DNA from 4 places in the Clostridium aromativorans genome. Region 2 is predicted to be linked to each of the others. Evidence: riboswitches for the same ligand, from Rfam matches in the RefSeq annotation. Region 2 holds a riboswitch; each other region holds the start of a gene.
What was found. Region 2 has a riboswitch for S-adenosylmethionine ahead of LN736_RS14055 (M20 family metallopeptidase). Riboswitches for the same ligand answer to the same signal wherever they lie in the genome.
Positions count from the first base shown of each region.

Region 1: it holds a riboswitch for S-adenosylmethionine, as region 2 does, so the genes downstream of both, LN736_RS16470 (homocysteine S-methyltransferase family protein) here and LN736_RS14055 (M20 family metallopeptidase) in region 2, are expected to answer to the same signal.
Region 3: it holds a riboswitch for S-adenosylmethionine, as region 2 does, so the genes downstream of both, LN736_RS10135 (ABC transporter permease) here and LN736_RS14055 (M20 family metallopeptidase) in region 2, are expected to answer to the same signal.
Region 4: it holds a riboswitch for S-adenosylmethionine, as region 2 does, so the genes downstream of both, proC (pyrroline-5-carboxylate reductase) here and LN736_RS14055 (M20 family metallopeptidase) in region 2, are expected to answer to the same signal.

Region 1 covers NZ_JAJJPB010000032.1:6,734-14,312, forward strand. The annotation lists gene LN736_RS16460 (isocitrate dehydrogenase (NAD(+))) at 1-54, shown strand, start outside; gene LN736_RS16465 (O-acetylhomoserine aminocarboxypropyltransferase/cysteine synthase family protein) at 179-1,462, opposite strand; SAM riboswitch class I at 1,583-1,692, opposite strand; SAM riboswitch class I at 1,823-1,908, shown strand; gene LN736_RS16470 (homocysteine S-methyltransferase family protein) at 2,319-4,715, shown strand; gene LN736_RS16475 (beta/alpha barrel domain-containing protein) at 4,818-5,504, shown strand; gene LN736_RS16480 (ABC transporter substrate-binding protein) at 5,718-6,539, shown strand; gene ehuC (ectoine/hydroxyectoine ABC transporter permease subunit EhuC) at 6,569-7,219, shown strand; gene LN736_RS16490 (amino acid ABC transporter ATP-binding protein) at 7,257-7,579, shown strand, end outside.
Region 2 covers NZ_JAJJPB010000021.1:31,100-38,678, forward strand. The annotation lists gene LN736_RS14050 (gamma-glutamyltransferase family protein) at 2-1,609, shown strand; gene LN736_RS14055 (M20 family metallopeptidase) at 1,719-2,918, opposite strand; SAM riboswitch class I at 2,988-3,101, opposite strand; SAM riboswitch class I at 3,247-3,348, shown strand; gene LN736_RS14060 (methionine ABC transporter ATP-binding protein) at 3,473-4,549, shown strand; gene LN736_RS14065 (methionine ABC transporter permease) at 4,589-5,269, shown strand; gene LN736_RS14070 (MetQ/NlpA family ABC transporter substrate-binding protein) at 5,295-6,125, shown strand; gene LN736_RS14075 (trans-sulfuration enzyme family protein) at 6,253-7,431, shown strand.
Region 3 covers NZ_JAJJPB010000011.1:89,298-96,876, reverse strand. The annotation lists gene LN736_RS10150 (ABC transporter permease) at 1-843, opposite strand, end outside; gene LN736_RS10145 (ABC transporter ATP-binding protein) at 876-1,736, opposite strand; gene LN736_RS10140 (ABC transporter substrate-binding protein) at 1,774-2,841, opposite strand; gene LN736_RS10135 (ABC transporter permease) at 2,900-3,694, opposite strand; SAM riboswitch class I at 3,903-4,004, opposite strand; gene LN736_RS10130 (DUF523 domain-containing protein) at 4,057-4,527, opposite strand; gene nifB (nitrogenase cofactor biosynthesis protein NifB) at 4,551-5,843, opposite strand; gene metK (methionine adenosyltransferase) at 5,967-7,163, opposite strand; gene LN736_RS10115 (amino acid permease) at 7,192-7,579, opposite strand, start outside.
Region 4 covers NZ_JAJJPB010000004.1:61,825-69,403, reverse strand. The annotation lists gene LN736_RS05400 (SpoVR family protein) at 1-192, opposite strand, end outside; gene yhbH (sporulation protein YhbH) at 213-1,421, opposite strand; gene LN736_RS05390 (PrkA family serine protein kinase) at 1,426-3,348, opposite strand; gene LN736_RS05385 (L-2-amino-thiazoline-4-carboxylic acid hydrolase) at 3,760-4,218, opposite strand; gene proC (pyrroline-5-carboxylate reductase) at 4,289-5,131, opposite strand; SAM riboswitch class I at 5,242-5,348, opposite strand; gene LN736_RS05375 (carbamoyl phosphate synthase small subunit) at 5,699-6,748, shown strand; gene carB (carbamoyl-phosphate synthase large subunit) at 6,863-7,579, shown strand, end outside.

The DNA of each region.
Region 1 (7,579 bases), on a different contig from region 2:
GGAGGAAATTCAACTACTGATGAATTCACCAATGCTGTAATTTCAGAATTGTAATAGTATTTTTGATATTAAAGTGTAAAATAAGCTGCTGCACAAATTTAATTGTGCAGCAGCTCTTTATAATTAAATTATATAAAAAATTAGGGAATTTAAAGTAATTAGGGAACTTTGTTTATTATCAAGCTTTAGCTAGAGCTTGGTCTAAATCATATATAATATCATCAATGTTTTCCACACCAATTGAAAGCCTTATGAGATCAGGAGTTACTCCGGCAGCTTTCTGTTGTTCTTCGTTCAACTCTGCATGAGTAGTACTTGATGGGTGGATTACAAGGGACTTTGCATCTGCTACATTTGCAAGTAAAGAGAATAATTTTACGCTGTTTATAAATTTCTTTCCAGCTTCAAATCCGCCTTTTATTCCAAAAGTAAATATGGAACCTGCTCCCTTTGGAAGATATTTTTTAGCTAGTTCTCTATATGGGCTTCCTTCAAGTTCAGGATAGTTTATCCATGCAACCTTCGGGTGTTTACTTAAAAATTCAACTACTTTTCTTGTATTTTCAACATGTCTTTCAACTCTCAGTGAAAGTGATTCAAGTCCAAGCAAGAAATAAAATGCACTTTGAGGACTCAGTGTTGCACCTGTATTTCTTAAAAGTTGTACTCTGGCTTTTGTAGCAAATGCCACAGGACCTTGATCAGCATATACAAGTCCATTGTAGCTCTCATCAGGTGTAGTGAAATCAGGAAATTTACCACTTGCTCTCCAGTCAAATTTTCCACCGTCAACTATGACTCCACCTATGGTAGTTCCATGTCCACCTATGAATTTAGTTGCAGAGTGAACAACTACATCTGCCCCGTATTCTATTGGTCTTACCAGGTATGGAGTACCAAAAGTATTATCTATGATAAGTGGTATTTTATTTTCATGGGCTATATTTGCCACTGCTTCTATATCCAGTACATTTATTCTCGGGTTTCCTATGGTTTCAGCATAGACTGCTTTTGTATTGTCCTTGATTGCTTTTCTGATATTTTCAGGATCATCAGGATCTACAAATGTTACGTCGATTCCAAGTTTCTTTAAAGTTACTGAGAACAATTCATAAGTTCCACCGTAGAGGGTGCTGGCTGAAACTATGTTGTCCCCTGCATTTGCCACGTTTAATATAGAATATAATATTGCTGCCAAACCTGATGCTGTAGCAAGACCTGCACTTCCACCTTCAAGAGCTGCTATCCTCTGTTCAAATACATCTTCTGTGGGGTTCATTATTCTTGCATAAACGTTTCCTGGTTTTTTAAGCTGGAAAAAGTCTGCAGCTTCATCTGCATCTTTGAATACAAAAGATGTTGTCTGATAAATTGGAACTGCCCTTGCTCCCGTTGTTGGATCAGGCACTTGACCTGCATGTACCTGTAATGTTTCAAAACCTAATTTTCTCTCTTCACTCATTTTTACTTCCTCCTCATATTTCTTTATAATATATTAAATATTCTGGACGAAACTTCTATATATTTTGGCAAAATAAAAAATCTTCTTGTAGATGAGATACAAGAAGATTTTTCCTCATGCTCCTCATCTTTCAGGTTATACACCTGCTGGAATTAGCACCGTTGAATGAAAGTTATCATTCAGGTTGCCGGGCATCATAGGGCCAGTCCCTCAGCCGCTCTGGATAAGAAGTTCCGTATTTAATTGAGAAAATCATAACAGATCATGGGGGGGTTTGTCAAGGGGAAAATGAAAAAAAATGAAAAAATTTTATGTATTAAGTAATTGACAATTTCGATTTTAAGTATTAATATTAAAATATTCTTATCACGAGAGATTGAGGGACAGGCCCTATGAAATCCGACAACCGGCAATTGTGTATCGGTGTCAATTCCTGCAGAATAGAATCAAACAAGTTTTGCTGTTTATGTAAAAAAAGTTTTTAAGCATTGAACTTGTTATTTGCAGCATAGTTGATTTTAAAAGAATCTAAAGTTAACATGAATCTGCTGTGAAATTAATTCTGAAAGATAAGAAGGATTGGCTTTTTATGAAGTTATAAGCTGCTTTTCTTTCTTGTAGGAAGGCAGTTTTTTTATATGATTAATTGAAAATTCAGAGTCCCAACTATATTCAAATACCAAATCTGGCTGATTTTTATATATTGTGAATTGGATAAGTGTGGTGACCTTCGAATAGATCAATGTCTAAATGATAAAAAATGTATTATAATTATGACTATAATGTTAAAGAGAAATTAGTCGTCTATTATAGATATATGAGAAGTATAAGTTGTATTTGAAAAGGGGTGGAGTAAATGGTATTCAGAAATCCATTGGACAAATTTGATAAAAAATTTATTTTCTTTGACGGAGCTATGGGAACCATGCTTCAAAGATCAGGTCTTCAACCTGGAGAACTTCCAGAGATCCTAAATGTGACCAATGCTGAAATAATAAAAAAAATACATAGAGGATATCTGGAGGCAGGAGCGGATATAATAATATCCAATACTTTCGGAGCTAATGAACTTAAGTACAATTCTTCAAATTATAATATAGAAGATGTTATTACGGCCGGAGTGAAAATTGCAAAGGAAGAGGCGGCCTGCATGGGAAAATTAGTTGCTCTGGATCTGGGTCCAATAGGCCAAATAATGGAGCCAGCAGGTAATTTGAGCTTTGAAACGGCATATAAATTATTTAAAAATCAGGTTATTGTAGGTAAAAAAGCTGGAGCAGATTTGGTTTTAATAGAAACTATGTCTGATCTTTATGAAACCAAAGCAGCTATTCTTGCAGCCAAGGAAAATACAACTCTGCCGGTGTTTTGTACAATGACTTTTCAGCAGGACGGCAGAACTCTTATGGGTACGGATCCCAAAACAATGGTGGTTACATTGGAAGCGCTTGGGGTGGATGCACTTGGTGTAAATTGTTCTCTTGGACCATCTGAACTTCAGGGAATTGTAGATGAAATATTGGAGTATTCATCTATACCTGTTATGGTGCAGCCTAATGCGGGATTACCTAGGTATGATGGAAAGAATACAATCTATGATATAACACCAGAAGAATTTTCAAGAAATATGGCTATTATGGCGAAAAAAGGAGTTAGAATTTTTGGAGGATGCTGTGGTACCGATCCTGAATTTATAAAAGCTACTGTCAGTGCCCTTGAAAATATACAGCCTATTGATATAAAAGAAAAGGACTATACTGCAATTTGCTCTTCTACCAATACTGTAATTTTAGGGGAAGGTATAAAGATTATTGGTGAAAGGATCAACCCTACAGGAAGAGAGATATATAAAAAACAGTTAAAAAGTGGAGATGTAAGCTATATAGAAAAAGAAGCTGTAACTCAAAAGGAAGAGGGAGCTCATATATTGGGACTTAATGTAGGACTTCCTGAAATTGATGAAGTTAAAATGATGGAAAAAGCTATAAAGGCTATACAAAAGGTAGTGCGATTGCCTATAGATATCGATAGTCCAAATCCTAGTGTATTGGAGGCGGGAGCTAGAGTATACAATGGAAAGCCCATAATAAATTCTGTTAATGGAAGAAAAAATATCATGGAGAAAGTATTCCCAATAGTAAAAAAATATGGGGGATGTATAATAGCACTTACTATAGATGAAAAAGGAATACCAGACAGTGCGGAGGGAAGAGTTAAAATTGCAGAAAAGATAATTAAAACTGCAGCCTGTTATGGAATTAATAAAAAGGATATAATAGTTGACTGTCTTACGCTTACTGCTTCGGCACAGCAGAGGGAAGTCATGGAAACGGTAAAAGCTGTAAAACTTGTAAAAGAAAAATTTGGAGTAAAAACTGTATTGGGAGTGAGCAATATATCTTATGGACTTCCAAGAAGATGTATATTAAATAGGACTTTTCTTGCTATGGCGCTTGATGCTGGTTTGGATCTCCCCATTATAAATACTCAAGATCAGGGGGTTAAAGATGTTGTAGCTGCTTTTGAAGTTTTGGCGAATCTGGATAAAGAAGCAGATAATTATATATCCATATATGGGAGCAAAAATGATGTATTATCCAAGAATGATAAAGAAGATAAGGGTGAAAGTGAAGGAGATTTGAAATCGGCCATTATTGACGGAATAGAAGATCGGGCTGTAAGAATAACGTCACAGCTGTTAAAAAATAAAATGGCAGAGGAAATAGTTAATTATAATATAATTCCTGCCCTGGATGAAGTGGGGAGAATGTATGAGTCACAGGATATATTTTTACCACAGCTCATACAGTCAGCGGAGACAGTGAAAAAATCTTTTGAGATAATAAAGAAGAAAATACTAGAAGATGGAGAAAAAAATATAGAAAAGGGGAATATAGTATTAGCTACGGTAAAAGGCGACATACATGACATTGGAAAAAACATAGTGAAAGTACTTATGGAAAATTATGGATTTGACGTAATAGATTTAGGCAGAGATGTGGATATAGAGAAGATAGTGAATACTGTAAGAGAAAATGATATAAAGCTGGTAGGGCTCAGCGCACTTATGACCACTACTGTGATAAATATGAAAAAAACCATAGATGCTTTAAGAGAAAATGAGCTTCAATGTAAAATTGTAGTGGGAGGGGCAGTATTAAATCAAAATTATGCAGATATGATAGGGGCAGATTACTATGCGAAGGATGCCAGAGAAGCTGTAAAAATAGCAGAAGAAGTTTTTTCGGTATAGAAGATATATTCTTTAAATTAATGAAATTTTTATAGAATATTGCTTGCATTTAATGTAAAATATATTTGAGAAAAAAATTAAAACCGGTTTGGGGAGATAAAGATGAGTGAAAAAATTAATGAAAAAATTGCAAAGTATGTACCGGAAATAAGAGGGACACTTAGAGATCATATGATAAATCTCCCTCTTGTTATGAGAGAAGCTAGTGGAATAAAGGTTTTTGGAAAGAGAATAAAATCTCTTGCGTTTACTACTGATATAGCAATCATAAAGAACATAAATGCAGATGCAATTTTGGCGGTATATCCTTTTACGCCTCAGTCCGTTATAACGGAAGCTCTTGTTGCGGCTTCTGACGTACCCATATTTTGTGGTGTAGGAGGAGGACTTACCACGGGAAAACGTGTTATAAATCTGGCTCTTAATGCTGAATTTACGGGGGCTATGGGGGTAGTGGTCAATAGTCCTACATCTAATGAAATTGTAAGAGCTGTAAGAGATTCCATTGATATTCCAATTATAGTTACGGTAGTTTCTGAAAGGGATGATATTGGAAAGAGGATAGAAGCAGGTGCTTCAATATTAAATGTGTCTGCGGGTAAAAACAGTGCGGATTTGGTAAGAAAAATAAGACAACAATATGCTGAATTTCCTATAATAGCCACAGGAGGAAAAACAGAGGACAGTATCAGAGAAACTATAAGGGCAGGTGCAAATGCCATTTCATATACACCACCTTCGACGGCTGAATTATTTAAGGAAACCATGGAACGATACAGAAAAGCGTGAGAACAATGTATAGTACTATTTCATCACATCAAGTTTAAATAAAAATTGAATCTTTTTAGATTACGGGAATTAAACTGGAAATATAAATTTTAGATTATATTTTCAGTTTTTTTGTTACTAAAAGTATTGCATAATTATAATAATATATGTATAATTATTATATATTTAACCTAAGGAGTTAAAGTTTTTATTATTTGAAAAGAGGAGATATAAATGAAAAAATTGAAAAAAGTGATGACAATAGTATTGTCAATAGCCTTTACAACAGTGTTATTAGCAGGCTGCGGCAGCAGTAGTAATTCACAAAGCGGACAAGATTCGCAAAATACTTTGGAAAAGGTAAAAAAAGCAGGTGTTTTAAAAGTAGGGTTGGAGGATTCTTTTCCGCCAATGGAATTTAGGGACAACCAAAATGCACTTAAGGGATTTGATATAGATATGGCAAATGCTATAGCTAAAAAAATGGGAGTAAAAGCTCAGTTCGTTGGTACTGAATTCAATGGAATAGTTCTGGCACTTAAATCCGGAAAATTTGATGTAATAATATCAGGAATGAGCATAACCGATGATAGAAAAAAACAAATAGATTTTTCTGAGCCCTATGTACAAAATTATCAGATTATAGTTACCAAGACCGGAAATACTTCTATTAAAGGTTCAAAGGATTTAGACGGTAAGAAGGTGGGGGTAGGACTTGGTACCACCAGTGAAGAAGTAGTTAAAAAGTTTAAGAATATAAAGGAAGTAAAAAAATATGACAAGACTACAGAGGAACTTCAGGATCTTTTAATAGGAAGACTTGATGCAGTAGTAGTAGATGAACCCGTTGGAAAATACTATATATCCAAGTCTGATAAAAAGGATCAATATACTGTTCTAAATGAAAGGTTGAGTAAGGAGCCTATGGGAATAGGATTTAAGAAAGGCGACAAAGAGTTAGAAGCTGAGGTACAAAAAGCATTTAACGAATTGAAGAAGGATGGAACTATGTCTAAGATTTCCACAAAGTGGTTTGGAGAAGACATATATAAATAATATATACGAAGAGGAAGTGGATTGGATCAGTGAATATAGGATTTATTAATGATATACTGCCTATTTTATTAAAGGGCAGTGTAATGACTATGGAGCTTACAGTAATTACTTTGATATTGGGAACACTTCTTGGTATATTTTTAGCACTTTTGAAATTATCTAAAAATATTGTGCTTAAATCACTATCAGGTTTTTATACATGGATATTCAGAGGCACACCTCTATTATTGCAATTGTTTTTCTTTTATTATGGATTACCTTTTGTTGGAGTAGAACTTACACCTTTTTCAGCGGCAATACTGGGACTTGGACTCAACTGCGGAGCCTATATGGCGGAGATAATAAGGGGAGGAATTCAATCTGTAAACAAGGGACAATTTGAAGCGGCAAAGGCACTTGGATTTAGTTATGGAGAAACTATGAGAAAGATAATACTTCCCCAAACCTGGAAAATCATAATACCGCCTGTTGGAAATGAATTCATATCCATATTAAAGGACACTTCCTTAGTATCTACTATAGCAATGGTGGAGCTCATGAGATCGGCCCAACAGATATATGCCAGCAGTTTTGATCCAATATCAGTGTTTCTTACGGCAGCAGTGTTGTATCTTGTAATGACCACTGTATTTACCACTGTATTTGGAATGTTTGAGAAAAAATTGGCCGTTTACAGTTAACTGTAGAACATTTAAATTTAATTTGGAGGTGTAATCTATGGAAAATACAGCTTTAGACAATCACATGGATTTAGATAAAAATAAATATATGATAGAAGCCACTCATTTAACCAAGAGTTTTAATAATTTGATGGTTTTTAAGGATCTCAGCATAAAAGTGAAAAAAGGTGAGGTTTTAGTGGTAATAGGAGCTTCTGGTTCAGGAAAAAGTACTCTATTGAGGTGCTTAAATCATTTAGAGGAATTGGACAGTGGTTCTGTAATTATAGAAGGAGAAAAATTAAATCCTAAGGATAAAAAGATGATAAGAAGAATAACTACAAAGATGGGGATGGTCTTTCAAAGTTTTAATCTGTTTCC
Region 2 (7,579 bases):
TATGAGATCTGATAATTTATATAATCCATATAAAACGTCCAGGGCTGTATCCTATGGGAAGAATGGGATGGTAGCTACTTCACAGAATTTTGCAGCAGAGGCTGGGTTTGAGATTCTAAAAAATGGAGGGAATGCTGTAGATGCTGCTGTGGCTGCAGCAGCAGCCTTAACTGTATGCGAACCCACTTCCAATGGAATTGGAGGAGATGCTTTTGCGATAGTTTATTATAAGGGAAAACTCTATGGCTTAAATTCCAGTGGACCCTCACCAGAAAAAATATCTGTGGATATGTTGAGAAGTAAGGGGTATAAACAAATGCCGAGGTTCGGATGGGCACCTGTAAATGTTCCAGGTATTCCTGCTGCATGGTCGGCGCTTTGGAAAAGATTTGGGAAGCTTCCTTTTGAAAAACTTTTAGCACCTGCTGTGGAATATGCAGAAGAAGGTTATCCTGTTACGCCTACTGTAGGGCACCTTTGGGAAAAATCCTACAGAGAATTCAAACATTATTTGAAAGGTGACGAATTTAAATACTGGTTTGAAACTTTCTCACCTAAGGAAAGAGCACCTAGGATAGGAGAAATTGTAACTTTAAGGGATCACGGGAAAACTTTAAAAACTATAGCTGAGACCTTAGGAGAAGCTTTTTACAGGGGAGAACTGGCGGAAAAAATAGATAAATTCTCCAAAGATACTGGTGGATACATAAGAAGAGAGGATCTTGAAAAATTTCAACCGGAGTGGATGGATCCAATAAGTGTAAATTATAGGGGCTATGATGTATATGAAATGCCTCCAAATGGACAGGGAATAACAGCTTTAATGGCACTTAATATACTGAAGGGGTTTGAATTTGGTGAAAAAGACTCAGTGGATACCTGTCACAAGCAGATTGAAGCTATAAAATTGGCTTTTGAAGATTCTTTAAAATATGTTACTGATGCAAAAAAAATGAAAGTCAATATAGGAGACTTATTATCTGAATCTTATGCAGAAGAGAGAAGAAAGCAAATAACAGAAACTGCTTTCATGCCCAAGGTGTATAAAAATATAAACGGTGGAACTGTTTATCTTGCCACTGCAGATGGCGAGGGAAACATGGTATCTTATATACAGAGCAATTATATGGGTTTTGGCTCTGGCTTGGTTGTACCTGGAACGGGAATTGCCCTTCACAATAGGGGAAATAGCTTTTCACTTGATCCAAATCATGTAAATTTCCTGGAACCTGAAAAGAAACCCTACCATACTATAATTCCAGGATTTTTGATGAAAGGTAATAGGCCCATAGGTCCCTTCGGAGTTATGGGAGCATTTATGCAGCCGCAGGGGCATATTCAAGTACTGATGAATTTTATTGACTTTGGGTTGAATCCTCAGGCGGCATTGGATGCACCCAGATGGTTCTGGACCTCAGGTAAAAATGTAAGCCTTGAAAAGCAGTTTTCTTCAAATTTGGCAGAGAATTTGTATGAAAGAGGCCATGATGTAGATTATGAAATTGATACAAGTGTATTTGGCAGGGGACAGATAATATGGAAAAATGAAAATGGAGTTCTATTCGGTGGTACAGATTGGAGAAGTGATGGTACTGTATATTCCTGGTAGGTAATTTTATCCGACCGCTACCATTGCTAAAACTATCAACTCCTTAAAGTTGTAGATAAGTGCCGGCAACCATCGGATAAAGGTTCAGGTGGATACCTGTAAATATTTTTTAGGAATGCTGCCTGCTGAATTCTTCCTTAATTGCATTGAGTTTGTTTTTATCAGTAAGCAGAGTGAGGCCTGTCAGTGCTAGAGCTTTGGCTCCAATTATAAGAGCATTATCTCCTTGTTTTGATATAGCGGCTTCACGGAATTCTGGAGTATGGCCTACTAATTTGTCATCTCCTATTTTTATATGGGGATGTATAGTTGGAACCACATGGCTCACGTTACCTGCGTCTGTAGAACCAAGCCCTTCTGGAATTTTATTTTTTATATGAACTCCCAGTGATTCTAGATTTTCTGCAAACACATCATCAAATTTGTCGTTTATGAGAAAATTATCTATCTTATTCTGGAAAAAACTTATGTTAACCTTAGTTCCTGTGCTCAAAGATGCTCCTCTGGCAATATTTTTAACTTTTTCTGTAACCTGATCGCAGGTATTTCTTTCAGAGGCACGTATGAAAAATTTTGCTCTGGCATAATCCGGAACTATGTTTGGGGCATATCCGCCATCGGTTATTATACCGTGTATTCTCACATCACTGGTTACATGTTGTCTTAGGGCATTTATTCCATTAAATAATTGGATTACTCCATCAAGGGCGTTTATTCCTTTTTCAGGACAAGCTGCTGCATGAGCGGCTTTTCCTATAAATTCAAATTGAATTGGGTCATTGGCCAGAGATTTAACCGTTCTATAGTTCTCATTTCCAGGATGAATCATCATACAGGCGTCTACATCCTTAAATAAATTATGTTTTACAAAGCTCGCTTTTGCACTGCCATTTTCTCCTCCTTCTTCAGCAGGAGTACCAAATACAACAATTTCCCCGCCAGTTTCATCTATAAGCTTTGACAGGGAAATAGCTGCAGCTGTACTTGCCGTGCCTATGATGTTGTGGCCGCAGGCATGTCCTAAATTGGGAAGAGCATCATATTCTGCCAAAAATCCGATAACTGTACTGGAATTTTTATTTGATTTTTTCCTGGCTATAAAAGAAGTAGGATGGCCTGCTGCTGCTTTTTCTATAGAAAATCCTTCCTTTTTCAAGGTATCTATAAGTAATTTGGAAGAAAAAAATTCCTCATTTCCTATCTCAGGATGACTGTGTATTTGGTGGCTTATATTTATATAAGCATTTTTGCTATTTTCGATTCCATTTATTATGTCCTGTTGAAAATCCTTGATATATTTTATGTTCATAATAAAAACCTCCTCTTTTTTGCATAAAAAAAATCTTCTTTGAAACAAAGAAGAGATATTTAAATTCTCTTCTTATCTTTCAAGCCTATAAAAATAAACTTGCTGGAATTGGCACAGTATCTTTTAAAAAGATCTGCTGCCGAGGTTTCAAAGGGCCATTCCCTCCACCTCTCTGGATAAGAATTTTGCATATTAAACTGACTACTAAATATAATAGAGCTTTTAAGTAATTTTGTCAACAAAAATGATTATTAGAAATTACATATTGACATAATAAAAATAAGTTGTATAATTTAGCTTATAAAGTAATTTGAAAAAATTGAATATATCCTTATCAAGAGAAACTGAGGGACTGGCCCTTTGAAGTTTCAGCAACCACATTTGTGTGATGGTGCTAAATCCAGCAGAACGTTGTTCTGAAAGATGAGGAAAGGTATAAAAACCCTTCCGCGGGTTTTTTTTAATGCCGTGTATCCCCTTCTTTTAGGAAGGGGATTTTTTATGAATAAAATTACTGTAAAATTGCAATAGATGATTTTAGAGGAGGGAAAAGTATGATATGGCTAAAAAATATCAACAAGACTTATACAGGTAAAACTAATACAGTGGAAGCCTTAAAAAATGTCAATCTTCACATTAAAGCTGGTGAGATCTTTGGAATCATAGGGTACAGTGGAGCGGGAAAAAGCACTTTAATTCGCTGTATAAATTTATTGGAAAAGCCGACTTCCGGAGAAGTAATCGTAAATGGAAAGAATCTAACTCGTTTATCTCCAAGAGAATTGAGAAAGAGCAGAGAAAAAATTGGAATGATATTTCAAAATTTTAATCTCATGAAAAATAGAACGGTATTTGAGAATGTGGCCTATCCTTTAAAGAGAAAGGGCTTTAGCAAAAATGAGATAGAGAAAAAAGTACTGGATCTTTTAAGACTGGTGGAACTAAATGACAAAATAAAAGTGTATCCTTCACAGCTGAGCGGCGGGCAAAAACAGAGAGTTGGAATTGCCAGGGCACTGGCCAATGATCCTGAAGTGCTTTTATGTGACGAGGCCACATCGGCTCTGGATCCACAGACAACTCAGTCAATTTTAAAACTTTTAAAAGGTATTAATGAAAATTTGAAATTGACTATAGTAGTAATAACTCATCAAATGGAGGTAGTAAAGGAAATATGTCAGAGAGTGGCAGTAATAGATTCTGGTGAAATAGTTGAACAGGGGAATATAATAGATATATTTACAAATCCAAAAGCTCCTATAACCAAAAAATTTATATCTTCACTATTTCATTATGAGAAAATATATGATTTTCTTGAAAAGGGAAGTTCGATGGGTGAACTTAAACAGGTAACTGAAGGAGAAAGTATTGTTAAAATATCCTTTACAGGGCAAAAAACAGGTCAGGCATTTATCTCGAAAATTTCTCGAAAATTTAAAATAGATGCCAGTATACTATTTGGGAATGTAGAAATTATTCAAAATGTACCTATAGGAAATTTGATAGTGAAGTTAAATGGAACGGATGAGAGTATAGATAATTCAATAGCATACCTTGAAGAAAATAGCATACATGTGGAATACGTAGGTATTAAAAATGATAGTGATAAATTAAAAGTTGGAAGTAATTGAATCTAAAATATGAATTTTTAAATTTTTGAAGGTGATAAAATGAATGAATTTTTAGCAAAAATAGCACCAAATTTGGTGAATTTATATCCTGAAATGCTAAAAGCCATATTTGAAACTTTTTATATGGTGGCTGTTTCAGGAATTATATCTACAGTAGCTGGAACAATAATGGGAATTACCCTGGTTGTTACACAAGAAGGAGGTATACTTGAAAATAGAATTGTTAACAGTATACTTGGCAAAATAATAAATATTTTCAGATCTATACCATTTATTATCCTTCTTGCAGCTATAATCCCACTTACAAGACTTTTAGTAGGTACTACCATAGGTACAAGAGGAGCCCTGGTGCCTCTTATATTCGGCTGTACTCCATTTATTGCCAGGCAAATTGAATCCGCGCTGCTTGAAATAGATAAGGGAGTAATTGAAGCGGCGCAATCAATGGGTTCAGGTCCCTTTGGAATAATTTTCAGAGTAATGCTTCTTGAAGGACTGCCGGGAATCATTCATTCTCTTACAATAACAATTATAAGTCTTATTGGATTATCTGCTATGGCAGGTACTGTAGGAGGAGGGGGTCTTGGCGATTTCGCCATACGCTATGGATATCAATATTTCCAGACAGATGTTATGGTAGCTACTATAATTGTGCTCTTGATTATTGTAAATGTCATTCAATTTGTAGGAGATATTTTATCAAAAATAACAACACATTAATTTAAAGATTAGGGAGGTCTTAGTAATGAAAAAAATTTTAGTGTTATTTTTAACACTCGTATTATCTTTAGGGGTTTTGGCAGGCTGTGGTTCTAGTAACAGTACTGGACAAACTTCTAGCAGTAAAAAGCAGGTGGTTAAGATAGGCATAACCGGTGATGATCATAAGATTTGGGACAAAGTTAAAGAAAATCTGGCAAAGGAAAATATTGATCTGCAGATTGTGAGTTTTTCAGATTACGTACGTCCTAATATGGCACTTTCCGATGGTGAAATTGACTTGAATTCATTTCAACACTATGCTTATCTCAATAAATTTAAAGCACAGCACAATCTGAAAATCAGTGCTATAGGTGAGACTGTACTCGCACCGCTTGGAGTATACTCACATAAAATAAAATCCATTAAAGACATTAAAGAAGGTGCAAAAATAGCTATTCCAAATGATCCTACAAATGAGGGCAGAGGATTGAACCTGCTTCAAAGTGCAGGCTTGATAAAATTGAAAGAGGGAGTGGGACTTCTACCAAAACTTCAAGATGTAACTGGAAATCCAAAGAATATTCAATTTGTAGAACTTGTTGCTACCCAAATTCCCAGATCACTTGAAGATGTAGATGCAGCTATAATAAACAGTGGTGTGGCTATAGATGCCAAACTTAATCCAGTTAAGGATTCAATTTATCTAGAGGATGTATCAAATAAAAATGCAAAGCCGTATATAAATGTAATTGCAGCTAGAGATAAAGATAAAAACAATGCCACTTATAAAAAGGTGGTTAAAGCCTATCAGACTGACGAGATAAAACAGCTTATAAAAGACACATATAAAGGATCAGAAATTCCTGTTTTTTAAGTCTGATTAAAATGAAGAGAATATTATTTTATAAAGATATTTACTTGTGTAGAGGATTTAGATAAAATAGATGTTATATAAGTTGTAAGTATAAGAATAATATTAGCAGTATTTGGAGGAGTTTATTATGAATAGAAGTTTTGCTACAAAGCTCATTCACCGTGGAGAACAAAATCCGGAATCCATTTCTAAATCCAAGACTTTGCCTATTTCTATGACTTCTGTATTTGCTTTTGATGATGTGGAAACACTGGATGAAGTCTATGAGGGAAAGGCCAAAGGGTATGTGTATTCCAGAAATGGAAATCCAGTTCATGATGCATTGAAGGAAATAATGTTCAGTATCGATGAAGGAGAGGATGCGCAGGTTTTTTCATCTGGCATGGCAGCTGTTTCCATGTCTATTTTATCTCTGGTAAAGGCAGGAGATCATATAATTGCAGATAATGTACTATACGGTGGAACTTATCAATTTCTTAAGAATGAATTGAGTAAATTCAATATAGATGTTACTTTTGTGAATACTATAAATGATTCCATAGAGAAATATTTCAGACCTAATACAAAATTGGTGTATGTGGAAACTATATCGAATCCGCTTATGGAGGTTGCTGACTTGAGGACAATATCAAATATTGCTCATGTTCATAAAGCCAAATTGATTGTGGACAACACTTTTGCCACTCCTATAGTATGCCAACCAATAAAACTTGGAGCAGATATAGTGGTGTATAGCGCTACAAAATATTTGTGTGGCCACAGTGATGTAACTGGTGGAATTGTGGTTTCAGATAAATATCTTACTCAAAATATAAGAAATATATCTGCACTCTATGGACCTATGATGAGTCCTTTTGATGCATGGCTTCTTATAAGAAGTCTTAGGACTCTGGAAATTAGAATGATTAAGCATTCCCAAAATGCTATGCAATTGGGAGATTTCTTGGAGAAGCACAGTAAAGTGAAAAAAGTTCATTATCCTGGATTGAAATCTTCACCTTCCAACAAAATGGCCAGTAAAAATTTCATCAATGGTTTGTATGGAGGAATGTTGAGCATTGATGTTGTAAATGGTGAAAGGGGAGCTTATGAACTTATAAGGGCACTCGACACTGTGAAATTTGTACCTAGCCTAGCAGGTGTGGCTACATCTGTATCATATCCCGTAAAGACTTCACATAGGGCACTAAATGATGATGAACTGCGTAAAGCAGGTATATCCAAGGGCCTAATACGTATTTCTACAGGTCTTGAAGATGTAGATGATTTGATCTCTGAATTTGACAAGGCTTTAAATAAAATATGAAAACTTGGTAAAATAATTTTTATGAGACTGTTGCACAGATAGTGTAACAGTTTCTCTTTGTTTCTGTAATTTTTATCGTTAAATTAAAGTGTCAGCTTTTAAATAAAAATTGTGTTTATATTTACAAGATCATTGACATGAATATTGT
Region 3 (7,579 bases), on a different contig from region 2:
CACCTGCATTTTGTTAAATCTAGTTACGCTTTTCTTCCATCTGGCAAAACTAAAGACATGTGTTGAATCCTTCCAGAAAAACAATTTATTCTGGATGTATATCAAAAATCTATTTAAAATAATTCCCAGAACTATAATGCAAACACCTGCTGCATACATTCTTGGTATTTGATTGTTCATGGCAGAATTATGGAAAAGCCATCCCACTCCTGCAGTAGCACCTATCATCTCCGCTGCTATAAGCATAAAAAACGACATTTCAACTCCTATTCTAAGTCCTAAAAATATGGAAGGCGCTGCTCCCGGCACAATCACCTTTTTAAGCATCTCGGATTTGGACACATTCATGGACAATGCAGTTTTAATGAGAATAGGATCCACTCTCCTTACTCCCGATATGGTATTGTACAAAACAGGCCACAGACACACCCACGCCACCACTGCTAATTTTGCCGCTTCCCCTATGCCAAAAAACAATATAAATACAGGCATCAGTGAAAATGGGTTCACCTGAGAAAATATTCTAAAAAGTGGATCCAGTATATCCGCTGCCCGAGTCAGCCATCCTCCCAGTAGAAATCCAAGAGGTATTGCAATGACAGCTGCTATAATAAGTCCTATAAGTACCCTCCAAAGACTTACAGCAACATGTACTAGCAATTCACTTTCTAGACACATCTCGTATAATTGAACCAGTACTTCTGACAATGAGGGAATAAATTGGGAGTCTAGTATGCCAATTTCAGGAAGAACCTGCCACAGAATCAAAATCACTATTACTCCAAAATATTTCAAAATATAATAATGAAGGCCATTTTTAATTTCATATATTTCCTCATGCACGGTCTTATATTACTCCCCTCAATTTAAAATCATCATACAGAAACTTCTGCCTGTCTTTTATCAGCATCTCCGTGAAGCAGTTCCCATATCCTATTCCTATTGGAATTGAATTCCTGGGAAGTTCTGATTTGAGAATTGATTCTTGGTCTAGGAAGTTTTACATTTATGATTTCCTTGATTCTTCCCGGATTAGTTGCCATAACAACCACCCTGTCTGCAAGAAAAACAGCCTCCTCTATACTGTGGGTAATAAATACAATGGTTTTATTGGTCTTCTCCCATATATTCAACAACTCTTCCTGAAGTGATTCCCTTGTCTGTGCATCCACCGCAGCAAAAGGCTCATCCATAAGCAGCACTTCAGGATCATAGGCCAGTGCTCTGGCAATAGCAACTCTCTGCTTCATTCCTCCTGAAAGTTCATGTGGATACCTGTTTTCGAATCCCTTTAGTCCCACTAAATCTATGAATTTTTCACTTATCTTTTTTCTCTCTTCTTTAGGTATCTTTTTTATCTCAAGGCCAAATTCAATATTTTTTTCTACAGTCCTCCATGGAAACAGTGCATACCCCTGCAAAATGATTCCTCTATCCAGTGCAGGTCCTGTGATCAATTTTCCATCTATATATACATTTCCAGAAGTAGGTTTTGACAATCCTGCCAGTATGTCCAGAAAGGTTGATTTCCCGCAGCCGCTGGGTCCCACCACTGTAATGAATTCGCCTTTTCTCACCTTTAAATTAAAATTATCCACTGCTATAAACTTTTCATTGCCCTGTCCATTTTGTGACCTTACATCGTAGACTTTTCTTATATTATCTACAACAATTTTATACTGCTTATCCTTCAGATTTACACTTTCCTGTTTTGACTTTTCAATTATCTTACTCATTTAAAACTCCCCTTCTATAAATTTGAGTATGATTACATTATTCTTTAACTACATAATTTGGCTGTGACCCTAAATTTCCATACTTGTCAAACTCATGAGTAACTATATCACTGACTTTCACCTTTGCATTTTTAGGAAGTGCACCGCTTGTCTTACTTCCATCTATCCACTGCTGTATATCCTTGTCCTTTATAACCCCGTCATCTGCATAATAGTGGTTGGCACTTACAGGTACTCCTATGGCATCTGATACCCATTGGTTGACTTTAGCACGTTCCTTTGGAACAGGTATGCTTTTGTTTATATACCTTTCTGCCTTTTTAACCGCCACTATAAATTTGGCAACTTCATCTGGATGCTGTTTTATAAATTTATCAGAAAAATAGTAGAGATAAGTTCCTCCGTTTTCACCAGCTATAGGTCTGCTTGTAGTCAATATATTCCCTATGCCGCTTTCCTCGATGGATTTATAAAAAGGCGGATGAACTACTGCAATTTGAATAAGTCCCTTTTTTAAAGACAATACCTGTTCTATATCCGGCATCTGAATCCACTCAATTTTATCCAGGGAGATGTTGTTTTTAGCAAATAATATATCTGACAGGAAATCTACGCAGGAATTTCTTGAATTGGCACCTACTTTTACTTTCCCTGGATACTTATTGATATCTGCCAATGTTTTTATAGGCCCGTTTTTATTACTTATCCACCACATATGCTGAAGATGGGTGTCAGTTACGCTGTCCGGAGGTTCCACAATAGATCTGGCCACCCCTTTCACCTTTGCACCTCCTTCAGCTGCAATTGCCAGATTGTTAGGATGAGCATCTCCAAAATCATTATTTCCATTTAATATTGAAGGAAGACGCTGTGCCGGTTGAGTATCTCCTGTGTACTGTATTTTTAATCCCTGTTCTTTAAAATATCCCAGCTTATCTGCCACTATAATAGGTGCAGCTGTACAATCCTTCCTGCTCCAGGTCTTAAGAACTTGAAGTTCTCCGCTTTTTTTCGTTGAAGCCTGCTTCTCTCCTCCACAGCCGGAAAAAAACGATGCTGCCAAAACTATTGAAACCACTGTTGAAATTAACCTTTTACTTTTCAATTGAAAATCCCCCCAAAATAATTAAATTTTTAAGATACAAAAGAATCCTGTTTCCACACTACAACTTTTTTTCTGCAAAACCTATGGCTTTATTTATAAATATACCCAACAGGGCAATTGTAAGCGCTGCTGCAAACAGCCTGTTAATTTGGAAATTAACTTCTGAATTGAGCACCATCCATCCAAGTCCTGCGCTTGCTCCTATCATTTCCGCAGCTATGAGCATCAAAAATGCATTACCTGCACTCATCCTGAGTCCTGAAAATATACTTGGAGCAGCTCCCGGCAAAACTACTTTCCAAAAAAGTTTTATTTTCGATGTGCCCATGTCCTGAGCTGCCTTAACCAACAGCGGATCTATAGTTTTCACTCCCGTTATAGTACTAAATAATATAGGCCATATGGACACCCAGAATATTATAGAGATCTTGGCGACTTCTCCTATTCCAAAAAGAAGTATAAAAACCGGGAACAATGAGAAAGGATTTACCTGCGCCAGAATCTGCAGCAACGGATCCAGTATTTCCTCCAGCTTTCTAAATCCTCCTGCAAGTAAAAATCCCAGAGGCACGGCTATAATTCCGGCCAACAAAAATCCCACTCCAGCTCTTAAAAGACTTACTTTTACATGAACAAGCATTTCATTTTTGAGCGTAAGACTCACAATAGTACCCACTGTTTCTGTAAAAGTAGGTATAAATTGATGATCAACTATCCCGAGTATAGGTGCAACCTGCCAGAAAACCAGAAACAGCACTACAGCTATACTTTTTCTAAAAATTTTGCTCAGTATTTTCCCTGCATTTTTTTCATGACTTTTATTTTCCAGATAAGTTTTACTATCTATATCCATTCATTATCATCCTCCTTTTTATCTAAATATTTCAAAATACAAAAAACACCAGAAGCTTACATCTAACAAGAAATAAGTCTCTAGTGTTTCTAGTCAACTCTTTTCAATATTATTATCAAATCTCAATTTTTACAAAATACATACACACTAATTTCTCCTGCAAATAAAAAACTTTCCTGCAAAGATAAAATACAAGAAAGTACTTGTTCTCTCATCTTTCAGACATATAATCTGCTGGAATTAGCACCGTTAAATAAATTTAGGTTGCCGGACGTCATAGGGCCAGTCCCTCAATCTCTCTTGATAAGAATTTTGTTTATTTTTCTATATAAGGCTAATTATATAATCTAATACACATATTGTCAAGAATTTGAGGTAATTTTTTTAATTTCTCTTTCAGCTTCATCCAGCTGATCTTCGCCAAACACTTTAATACCGTTCCTTCTCAGCAATTCAGCAGTAACACCTTGGCCTGACTTTTTAACACCCTTAAATGTACCATCAAATATATACAAGCTCCCGCAAGAAGGGCTGTCTTGTTTTAAAATAGCAACGGAAACATCATTTTCTTTTGCAAGAGAAAGAGCTTTCTGTGCTCCACTTTTATATTCATAAGTCACATCAACACCCTTGCCAGTGACTACCCTATCTCCTTTTCTTTGGGAATCCGGCCTCGGCACAGGAAGTCCTCCAGATACTTCTGGACAAATTCCTATAAGCAGCCCCTCTTTAGCCCACCTTAAAAATCGCGGATCATGACAGGCTACATCTCCATTGTCATAACGTACCTTCTCTCCAAGTAAACACGCACTCACCAAAATTTTTCCCTTCATTAAATCATAACCTCCATCTGAATCTAAGAATCGCTTGATTTATCAACCTGACTCATCAATTTTACTGCCTTTTCTATGCCCTCTTCTATAGTACTGTACATCTGAAATACCTTTATCCCCTTCTCATGAAGCCTAATTACAGGTTCGAAGCCAATACGCAGTACAAGCACTCCATTACAGTCCTCTATGCACTTTATAATACCCGATATCCTATCATCATGTCCAGTACATTCTTGTTGGCCATTACAATACCTCTCCACATCCCTTTTCTCATAAAATTTAATATTCTCATCTAATACATCATATATATAAAACTGAGATACATGCCCAAAATGTTCATCTACATAATCTCCGGAACTGCTGGCCACTGCAAATCTATAACCTCTGTTCACCTTACCTGTTTTATTGTCATCTTTATATATTTTCTCAGATTTGTCAATAGAAATTACATTTTTCTTATAATTCCTAAATTGAGCCGATACATCCTCATTCAAACTCCCTATGGCATCTGCCCTGCACTGCCTGCAGTGATACATCTGTTTTAAATAGGGCTCACATTTTTTCCTCATGCTTTTCAATTCAGATTCATCTACAGTATCCCTGTTTTCAAATACACTTCCCTTTACAGGTATAAGAGGCATTATATTTGTCATATAGGCACCACATTCCTTAACTTTTTTTACTATTTCAGGAATGTGAGCATCATTGATTCCCTTTATCATCACAATATTTACTTTGCACACAATACCTTTTTCTGTAAGATATCTAAGACCTGTAAGCTGATTGTCAAGTAGAATTTTTCCTGCCTGCGGCCCTACAAAAGTGCTTCCCCTATAGTTTATATATTTATAGATCTGTGCGTCTATTTCAGGGTCTACAGCATTTATGGTTATTGTAACGTGTGTGACTCCCAATTTTATCAGTTCCTCCGCATAAGCAGGAAGCATCAATCCATTGGTGGAAAGGCAAAATGTAATATCCGGGCATTCTTCTTTTATAAGTTCTATGGACTTTTTGGTTTCTTCAAAATTTGCAAGTGGATCTCCTGGACCAGCTATTCCAACCACCGTCAAATTTTTTATTTTATTTTTTACTATCTTGAATTTATCTCTTGCTTCCTCTGGGGATAGAATTCCACTTGTAACTCCAGGCCTGGATTCATTTACACAATCATATTTTCTATTGCAGAAATTACAGCTTACATTGCATTTTGGAGCTACAGGTATGTGCATTCTAGCATACTTATGTGCAATACAGTTATAGCAGGGATGTTGAAATGTCTTTTTTTCAATCTCCCTTGCAAAATTTATAGGCATATCTTATTATCTCCTTTTTTGCATAATTAAAATATAAAAAGGCCAGACAAACTTAAAAATTTAGTTTGCCTGGCCTCCAGTATTTCTGGTCAACCTTTCATAAAAATTCACAGCATTTGTGGCTTAAGAATATACAACCACCTTATTTAATTCTTCTTTTATCTTATCCACTTTATCAAGGCTTTCCCAGGGCAGCTCTATATCGGTTCTTCCGAAATGTCCATAAGCAGCTGTCTTTTTATATATTGGCCTTCTAAGATCCAAATCTCTTATAATGGCTGCCGGCCTCAAGTCAAAAAGCTTTTTTACAATATCCACTATTTTCTCATCAGATACCTTACCTGTTCCAAAAGTATCGACACTTATGGACACAGGCCTTGCCACTCCTATAGCATAGGCAACCTCCACTTCTATCTTATCCGCAGCACCTGCTGCCACCAAATTCTTTGCTATCCACCTTGCCGCATAGGCTCCGGATCTATCGACTTTCGTCGGATCTTTTCCCGAAAAAGCTCCTCCTCCATGCCTTCCATATCCACCGTAGGTATCAACTATTATCTTTCTTCCAGTAAGTCCTGAATCAGCCTCCGGACCTCCCTTTACAAACCTTCCTGTAGGATTCACAATATATTTGGTATTGGAATCTATAAATTTCTCAGGTATTACCTCTTTTATGACATTATCTATTATATCTCTTTCAATCTGGTCATGTTCCACATTTTCTTCATGTTGTGAGGATATCAAAATTGTATCTACTCTCACAGGTTTTTCTCCTTCATATTCTACTGTAACCTGGGTTTTACCATCTGGTCCTAAATATGGAATAATGCCATTTTTCCTGACATCGGCCAATCCTCTCGAAAGTCTATGAGCCAGTGCTATTGGAAGTGGCATATATTCAGGTGTCTCATTTGTGGCAAATCCAAACACCATCCCTTGATCCCCTGCACCTATTGCCTCTATATCATCTTTTTCTCCCAGTTTTGCCTCCAGTGATTCATTTACTCCCAAGGCAATATCTGAAGATTGCTCATCTATTGATGTTATAACCGCGCAATTGCTGGCATCAAATCCAAATTTTGAACCTGTATATCCTATTTCTTCGATAGTTTTCCTCACTATCTTAGGTATATCCACATAGGCTTTAGTGGATATCTCTCCAACTAGAAGCACAAGCCCTGTATTTACAACTGTTTCGCAAGCTACTCTTCCATATTTGTCCTGTTCAATAACAGCATCTAGAACTGCATCCGATATTTGATCACAAATTTTATCAGGATGTCCCTCTGTAACTGATTCTGATGTAAATAATCTACTCATCTTTATCCCTCCAATTTATTTAACTTTTCTATTTACTATTTATATATGATAATTTTGATTGTTCACTATGATGAAGTAATTTATATATTCCCACCATGGCCAATACCCATATAGGCGCAATATAAAGGGCAATGCGGGTAGCTGGCAAAAACGCCATTGTAACAACAATAGCCAGCAGATAAATTATTGTAATGTATGAAGAAAAAGGGTAAAAAGGCATTTTAAAAGCAATTTTCTGCCCTTCCATAGCTTTTTTTCTGCGGAACTTCAATTGTGTTATAAGAATCGTACCCCAGGCAGTCAAAATGGCTATAGTTGTTGTTGAGGAAATATATGTAAAAAATTTCTCCGGTATGAAATAATTTAAAATTACGGCAATCAATGCCACAGCCGTACTGAAGAGTGTTCCCACATAG
Region 4 (7,579 bases), on a different contig from region 2:
CTTGTAAAGTGAATCCGCCTTGTCATAGGATTTTCCAAAACTCCAGTGAGGATATCGGGAAGGCATACCTGAATATGCCTCATACCCTATCATATCCTTGTAATCCACAATTTCAAATTCCTGGGGATAAAAATCAAGCCCTAGCTTTTTGGCAGCATTTTCTATAATATCGCACCAATTTTTTAAATCCATATTTGTATATTCCAGGGAAATCACCTTCTTTCCAGATCTTTTTGTAGAATTTCTTTTAGGGATTTCCATAAATCCTGTTTTTTGTTGATGGTGACAACAGTAAAATTACTGTTGTTGATTCCATTTTTAAAAATTTCTTTTATATTGCCGCCGTAAGAACTGGGCATGATTTCAGCATAGCTGAAAAGATTACATATTTTACACAGCTCCTCACCGCATTTTAATGCTCTCGCATTGTCTTCACTCCAATTGTCACCGTCACTTACATAGAATGTATAGACATTCCAGTAGGCAGGATTGTAGTTTTCCTCGATTGTCTCCAGGGCTTTCTGCAGTCCGCTCGATATATAAGTCCCTCCAGATTCCACCTTGTGGAAAAATTCACTTTCCGTAACTACTTTAGCTGTAGTGGAATGAGCAATGAACTTTACTTCCACGTTGTTGTATTTCATCTTTATGAACTGATATAAAATGAAGAAAAAAGATCTTGCCAGAAATTTTCTCGTACTGTCCATGGAACCCGAGGTATCCATCACACAGATGACGGCGGCGTTTAATTCGCGTTTTGGTTTTTCCTTCACCCTGAAATATCTTAGATCGTCCTGTCTGAAGTGAAATTTTGACTTCCTCTCTTTATATTCCTGTATTTTGGTATCCGGAAGTTGTTCCTCCGCTTCTTTGAGGTCCCTTTTTATATTCTGCTGTCTTTTAAGCTTTTCGATGACGGTTCTTTTCTTAGCAAGCCTTGGATTTATACCATTTTTCTGGTAGCCAGTCTTTTTAAGCGAATGTTTTGACAGCAGATCCGAGTATTTTTTCTTGTCCATTAAAGGAAGCTCCAGATCTTCCAGAAGATAATTTATGAGATCCTCTATGGTTATTTCTGTCTCGTAGATATCTTCCCCTTCTTCATTTCCGGCTCCTGTGTTTCCGGCACCGGAGCCTTTTTTACCGGAAGCTTTTCCAACTTTGTCTCCTCTTTTCTGGGAGCCGTTGCCGCTTCCAACACCCTGCTGGCTGTTGTCTCCATATATAAATTGGTATTCTTTAATGCCCTTTATGGGGATTTTCACTTTTTTGTTTCCGCTCTGACCTATAATACTTTCTTCCGATATTATATCCGCCAGGTTGTCTTTAATTGATTTCTCTACAAGCTGTCTGTGACGTCTTCTATCTTCTAAGGATCTATCATGATGTCCGCCGGTATCGAATTCTCTGAAAATAGCCATAATATCAATCCTTCCACAAATTGTTTGCGGCATATTTCAAAATTACGTCGCAGCAGTGATCGCAGTATCCGTTTGCTTTCATTTCCTCCACCATTGAGTTGTATTTTTCATCCTGATCCTTGTCCCTTACTTTGGATTTGGTTATAATTCTTGACAGTTCTTTTACAGATACAGTGAGCTTTTTCTCAATAGCTTCTTTAAGGGGCTCATAGGAGGTGTAGTCGATTTTGCCGCCGTTTCTTATAACGTAGAACATATATGAGGTAACATCTGTTCTAAACCCCTTTGCAGAACTTTCAGGAATGCCTATGTGTTCCTCTATGGATCTCATAAACACCTCGTCTGGTTCAAGCTCTTCACCTGTAGAGCGATCCTTGATTTTGTTCCTGTTTACATAGGCTTCAGCATGATCCAGGTAATTGTCGAAAAGACTTTCTGCCTGTTCCTTGAAGCTGTGTATAAATGCCTTGGTCACTTCCTTTTCAAGTATCTTGTTGTATTCTTTTCTGATAGAATCCTTTAAAAATGTCAAATATCTTTTTTTATCGTCCTCGGCTATATCCAGCTCCTTTACCGATTTTATCAGGCTCTCCATTACGCTCAGCGGGTTTATGCAGTTGTATTCGGAATTGGAAAGTGCATCATCCAGAGCCTTGATGATAAATCTTGTGGAAATTCCAGTCATGCCCTCTCTCATGCCTGCTTCTTCCTTTAATTCCGCAAAGTCGATTTTTTTAGTGCTTCCCTTTTCAACTATATCCTCCCCATTGTAGATCTTTAATTTTGTCACAGGATCCACCTTGTTGGAAGGAGAAAGCCTTGAGAGAATTGCGAACATAGCTGCAGTTTCAATAGTATGGGGAGCTATATGGGCGTTGAACTGGCTCTTGCCGAGTATTTTCTTATATATCTTGACTTCTTCATTTAATTCCATACAATAGGGTACTTCAATTTTTACTATTCTATCGAGTATTGCTTCGTTGGTATGGTCGGACTTAAACTTGTTCCACTCCGATTCATTTGAATGAGCTAGAATAATTCCATCGAAATAAATCATTGATCCTTTTCCCGGAGATGGAACAGATTTTTCCTGAGTGGCCGTAATAATTGTGTGGAGGTATTCCACATCATTTTTAAAAACTTCTATAAATTCTACAAGCCCCCTGTTTCCCACATTAAATGCACCGTTTAATGAAAATATTCTTGGATCATCTTCAGGGTACATATCCATCTTTGATATATCGATAGAACCCGTGAGGACTGACGTATCCTGGTTATTTGGATCAACTGGAGGTACTACTCCAATGCCCTTTCTCGACCGAATGGAAAAATCACTGGTTACCACGGGAAATCTCTCATATTCTCCCTTGTATTCGTGTTTTAGCCTGTATTTGCATACGGGGCACAGGTCCCCCTCAATTTCCACACCCAGCATTTTTTCAAAATCAGGTTTTAGATGGTTTGGTATCAGGTGAAGCGGTTCCTCCCTCATAGGGCAGCCCTTTAGAGAATAAATAGGTTCTGAAGTTTCCAGTGCCTTTTTAATTGATTCCACCAGAGAGGATTTGCCTGCTCCCACGGGACCTACCAGATAAAGCACCTGTCTTGATTCTTCACCTTTCATTGCTGCAGAGTGGAAGTAATTTACAAGTTTCATTATTACCTTGTCAATTCCAAAAAAATCATCTTTGAAAAAATTGTATTTTCTGATTGGTTCATTGCCATATAGTTTTTTGATTCTTGGATTTTTCTCAGGTTTCAATACCTCATAGCCTTTGCTTATTATTATGTCGTACATTCTCCTGTGTGCCAATTTTACTATATGGGGGTTGTCTTTTACGATTTGCAGATATTCGAGAAAAGTACCTTCAAACTCATGCTTTTGTCGAACTTCTCTATCTCTTTCAATTATTTCCTTAAAATTCATAGTTATCTCTCCTTTAACTTATATTTAAATACTTACGCAGGATGAATTATTATTATGTATAATAGTTGAAAATGCTGCGACTTAGAGGGATAAATTAATATGTACTAAATTTTAAGTAATACTCAGAAAAATATATCCGAAATTTTAAGAAGATATTTTGAAGAGCAGTTGAGGTTTCAGCATTAGTAGAGGGTATCAGTATATGATAAGACTGTTTTGATTTTGGTTATTGAAATTTATTATATTGTCTTAATTCAATTTTGTCAATACACAGTATATTGTGAATTCAGGTTAAAGATGTAAAATATGGTTTGAAAACTCGGCTGTCAAAATATGGGCCAGGTTTCCAAACTATAATGTTGCTGCCTTTATGAGATCTTATGATAAAGTGTTTTCAAATGTTCAAAAATTTTAATGTTTTTTATCCCCGACTAAAAATCTACAGCAATTATCTCCTTTGGTTTTGCACAGGGGTCTTTCAAAGCCTATTCCGAATTTATCGTACATTATACTGTCTATTTCACAATACAGTGCTCCTATGTCTTCTGCGCCCAGCTGATGCCACATGTCATACATGGGGCAGTAGGTTATATCACAGGGATTGTCAGGATCACTTTCCCAGGAAATAGAAGGCATATCCTTTACCCTGGCATAAGTTTCCGGACTTATTTCAAGACCCTTTTCATGGACTTCTTCCAGCATGCTCTCTATTCTTGCTTCACCAAATTTTCTTATGGCGGATCTGACAGCTTCTTTTCCCTTCTCCTCGCCTAATCTGTCTATCATTTCCTTAGCCATGAAATAATGGAGCTCAGCCATAAGTTTTGCCATTCTACCAACTGGTTCATCAGTACTTTTTATTTTACCCATGTTTTTACCTTCCTCTCTCCAGTTATATTGATAAAGTAAAATTTATCCGAATCTAAATCCGAGAACCGCTTTATTCAGATTTCTTAGCTACCTTTTCCATACTGGTTTTGCCGATTTCTACAGCATTGATCACAGTTCCCCTGAAACCTCCCTGTTCTAAAGTTCTGACACCTGCTATAGTGGATCCGCCCGGAGAACAGACTCTGTCTTTCAGTGCACCAGGATGTTCGTGGGTTTCAAGGACCATTTTAGCTGCTCCTAAAGCTGTTTGTGCCGCAAGTGTCTGGGCTATATCTCTTGGAAGTCCCAGCTCAACTCCTCCGTCGGCCATGGCTTCAATCAGCATGTAAATATATGCAGGGCCGCACCCGCTTATAGCCATTACGGAATCTATTAGATTTTCCTGTACCAGGAAAGTTATACCCAGTTCCTTAAAAATTTTAATTACCAGTTCGGTATGCCTTTGTTCAGCATTTTTCCCCGGTGCAATTCCTGCTGCTCCGGCATTGACTAACATTGGAGTATTTGGTATTATCCTAACCAGGGGAACCTCAGTTAGATATTTTTCAATAACGGAGGTATTCATACCTCCCACAATTGATATAACCAATTGTTTTTCTCCATTCCACCTGGATTTTTGAATATATCCTAAAACTTCTTTTAGTACCTGGGGTTTTATACTCAATATTACAATGTCACAATTGTCAACCAGGTAATCATAACCGGTACTTTTGTCACTGCTGGAATTGGTTACGCCAAAATTTTCTTTGAGATATTCCAGTCTGCTGTCCAAAATGTCCATAGCATAGATATCCTCAGGAGAAAAAAGTTTGGATTTAAGCAGTCCTCTAATTATGGCTTCTCCCATCTGTCCAGCTCCGATAAAACCGATTTTTTTATTCAATGTTCCCATATCTGTCCTCCTAAAATTTTATTATTTAATATTAATATTTGCACCTTAAATTTGATAATCTTCAGATAAAACAAAAACTCAAGGAAATCTTGAGCTAATCAAACAAAATATCCTCATCTTTCAGTTCTATACTGCAGGATTTAGCACCAATGTATTATTCACAAATACTGGTTGCCGGGCTTCAAAGGGCCAGTCCCTCCACCTCTCTTGATAAAGCAAGTATTTAATTGTAGTTATATTGTTTTAAATTATACCGGCAAATAAATTTTTTGTCAACTTTCCAAAGTTGTATGCAAAATACATTTTTTGATACTTGACATAAGCTGATATTTTAATTAAAATTAATTAAAATAGAATTTTAAGTAAAAAATGCACTTTAAATTGGTCCTGTGAGGCCAGAAAGGAATGTATTATTTTGGATAGCTTTTTTTATGTGTTTAAAAAAGTGAACATTTTTAGAAATTCTGGCAATAGAAAAATTATTTTATAGATAATTTTTTCATTGCCTTTTTATTTTTTAAAGTTGGTTGAGTGTATTTTTGCTTGTAAAAATACAGGAGGTAATTTATGAAAGCAAAACTTATACTGGAAAATGGAAGTGTCTTTCAGGGTGAAGCCTTTGGATATCTCAAGGACAGCATAGGCGAGGTGGTATTTAATACTGGAATGACAGGATATGGAGAGATATTGACGGATCCTTCTTATTATGGACAGATAGTGACGATGACCTACCCTCTTATAGGAAATTATGGAGTTGATTTGAGTGATCTGGAATCAACTTCGCCAAAAGTAAAGGGACTTATTGTAAGGGAGATATGTCATTACTCCAGTAATTTTAAATCGGAAATGGAACTTGACGACTATCTTAAGATAAATAAAGTGACAGGTCTTTCAGGAATTGACACCAGGGCACTTACAAAATCACTTAGAACAAAGGGCACTATGAAGGGAATCATAACCGTGGAGAACCTGGATTTTTCCACTGTAAAAAGTACGATTGAATCCTTTTCCAATAAAAATGCGGTATCTCAAGTGACTGCAGAAAATGAATACACGGTGGGAAATGGTGCAAAGAATATAGCGGTTTTGGATTTTGGCATCAAAAAGAGCATGATAAAGGCATTTTTGGATCGGAAGTGTACTGTTACGGTATTTCCGGCAGCTGCCAGGGCGGAAGATGTTCTTGAAATTGATCCGGATTTGATATTTCTATCGAATGGACCTGGAGATCCTGCAGATTTGAATTTTGAAATAGAGAATATAAAAAAGCTCATAGGTAAGAAGCCAATTGTAGGCATATGCCTTGGGCATCAGCTTTTGGCACTGGCTCTTGGAGGAACTACGGCAAAACTTAAATTCGGCCACAGGGGGTGCAATCACCCTGTAAAAGATCTTACAGAGGGCAGAGTCAGAATAACCTCCCAGAACCATGGATATTATGTAAATAAACTGCCTGAGAACATGGAGGTAACCCATATAAGTTTAAATGACGGAACTATAGAGGGAATGAGACATAAGTCACTGCCGATATTTTCAATACAGTTCCATCCAGAAGCATGTCCCGGGCCGGAAGACAACAGCTGTATATTTGATGAGTTTATGAAATATGCACTTTAATCAATTGGCAGTTAGAAGTGAAAGATGAATAGTTGATGAAGATTTTCGCCGCCGGCCGAAAATCCATCAATAATTGTGAACTGTGCATTGTGAATTGTAGAAAGGAGCGGCATTATGCCTTTAAATAAAGATATTAAAAAAGTACTTGTAATAGGATCCGGTCCCATAATCATAGGGCAGGCGGCTGAATTTGACTATTCAGGAACCCAGGCCTGCGAATCCCTGAGAGAAGAGGGGGTTGAGGTGATACTTGTAAACAGCAATCCTGCCACTATAATGACTGATCGGGAAGTGGCGGACAAGGTTTATATAGAACCTCTCACGGTGGAATTTGTGGAAAAAATCATGGACAGAGAAAGACCTGACAGCCTTTTGGCCAGTATGGGAGGCCAGACAGCTCTGAACCTTGCATTGAAATTGCATGAGAGTGGAATACTTGAAAAATACAGTGTAAATATAATAGGGACTTCCATAGAATCCATAAAAAAAGGTGAGGACAGGGAATTATTTAAAGAGACAATGAACAGGATAGGTCAGCCTGTAGTTGAAAGTGAGATCATAAGGGATGTGAAAAGTGGAAAAGAATTTGCAGCTAAAATAGGATATCCCGTAATAGTCAGACCTGCCTATACCCTTGGCGGAACCGGCGGCGGAATAGCTTATACCGAAGAGGAACTTGAAACCGTACTCGAGTCGGGACTTGAGCTCAGTTCCATAGGTCAGGTACTCCTGGAGAAGAGCATAAAGGGATGGAAGGAAATAGAATATGAAGTAATGAGGGACAGTGCCGGCAATTGTATAACTGTGTGCAATATGGAAAACGTGGACCCT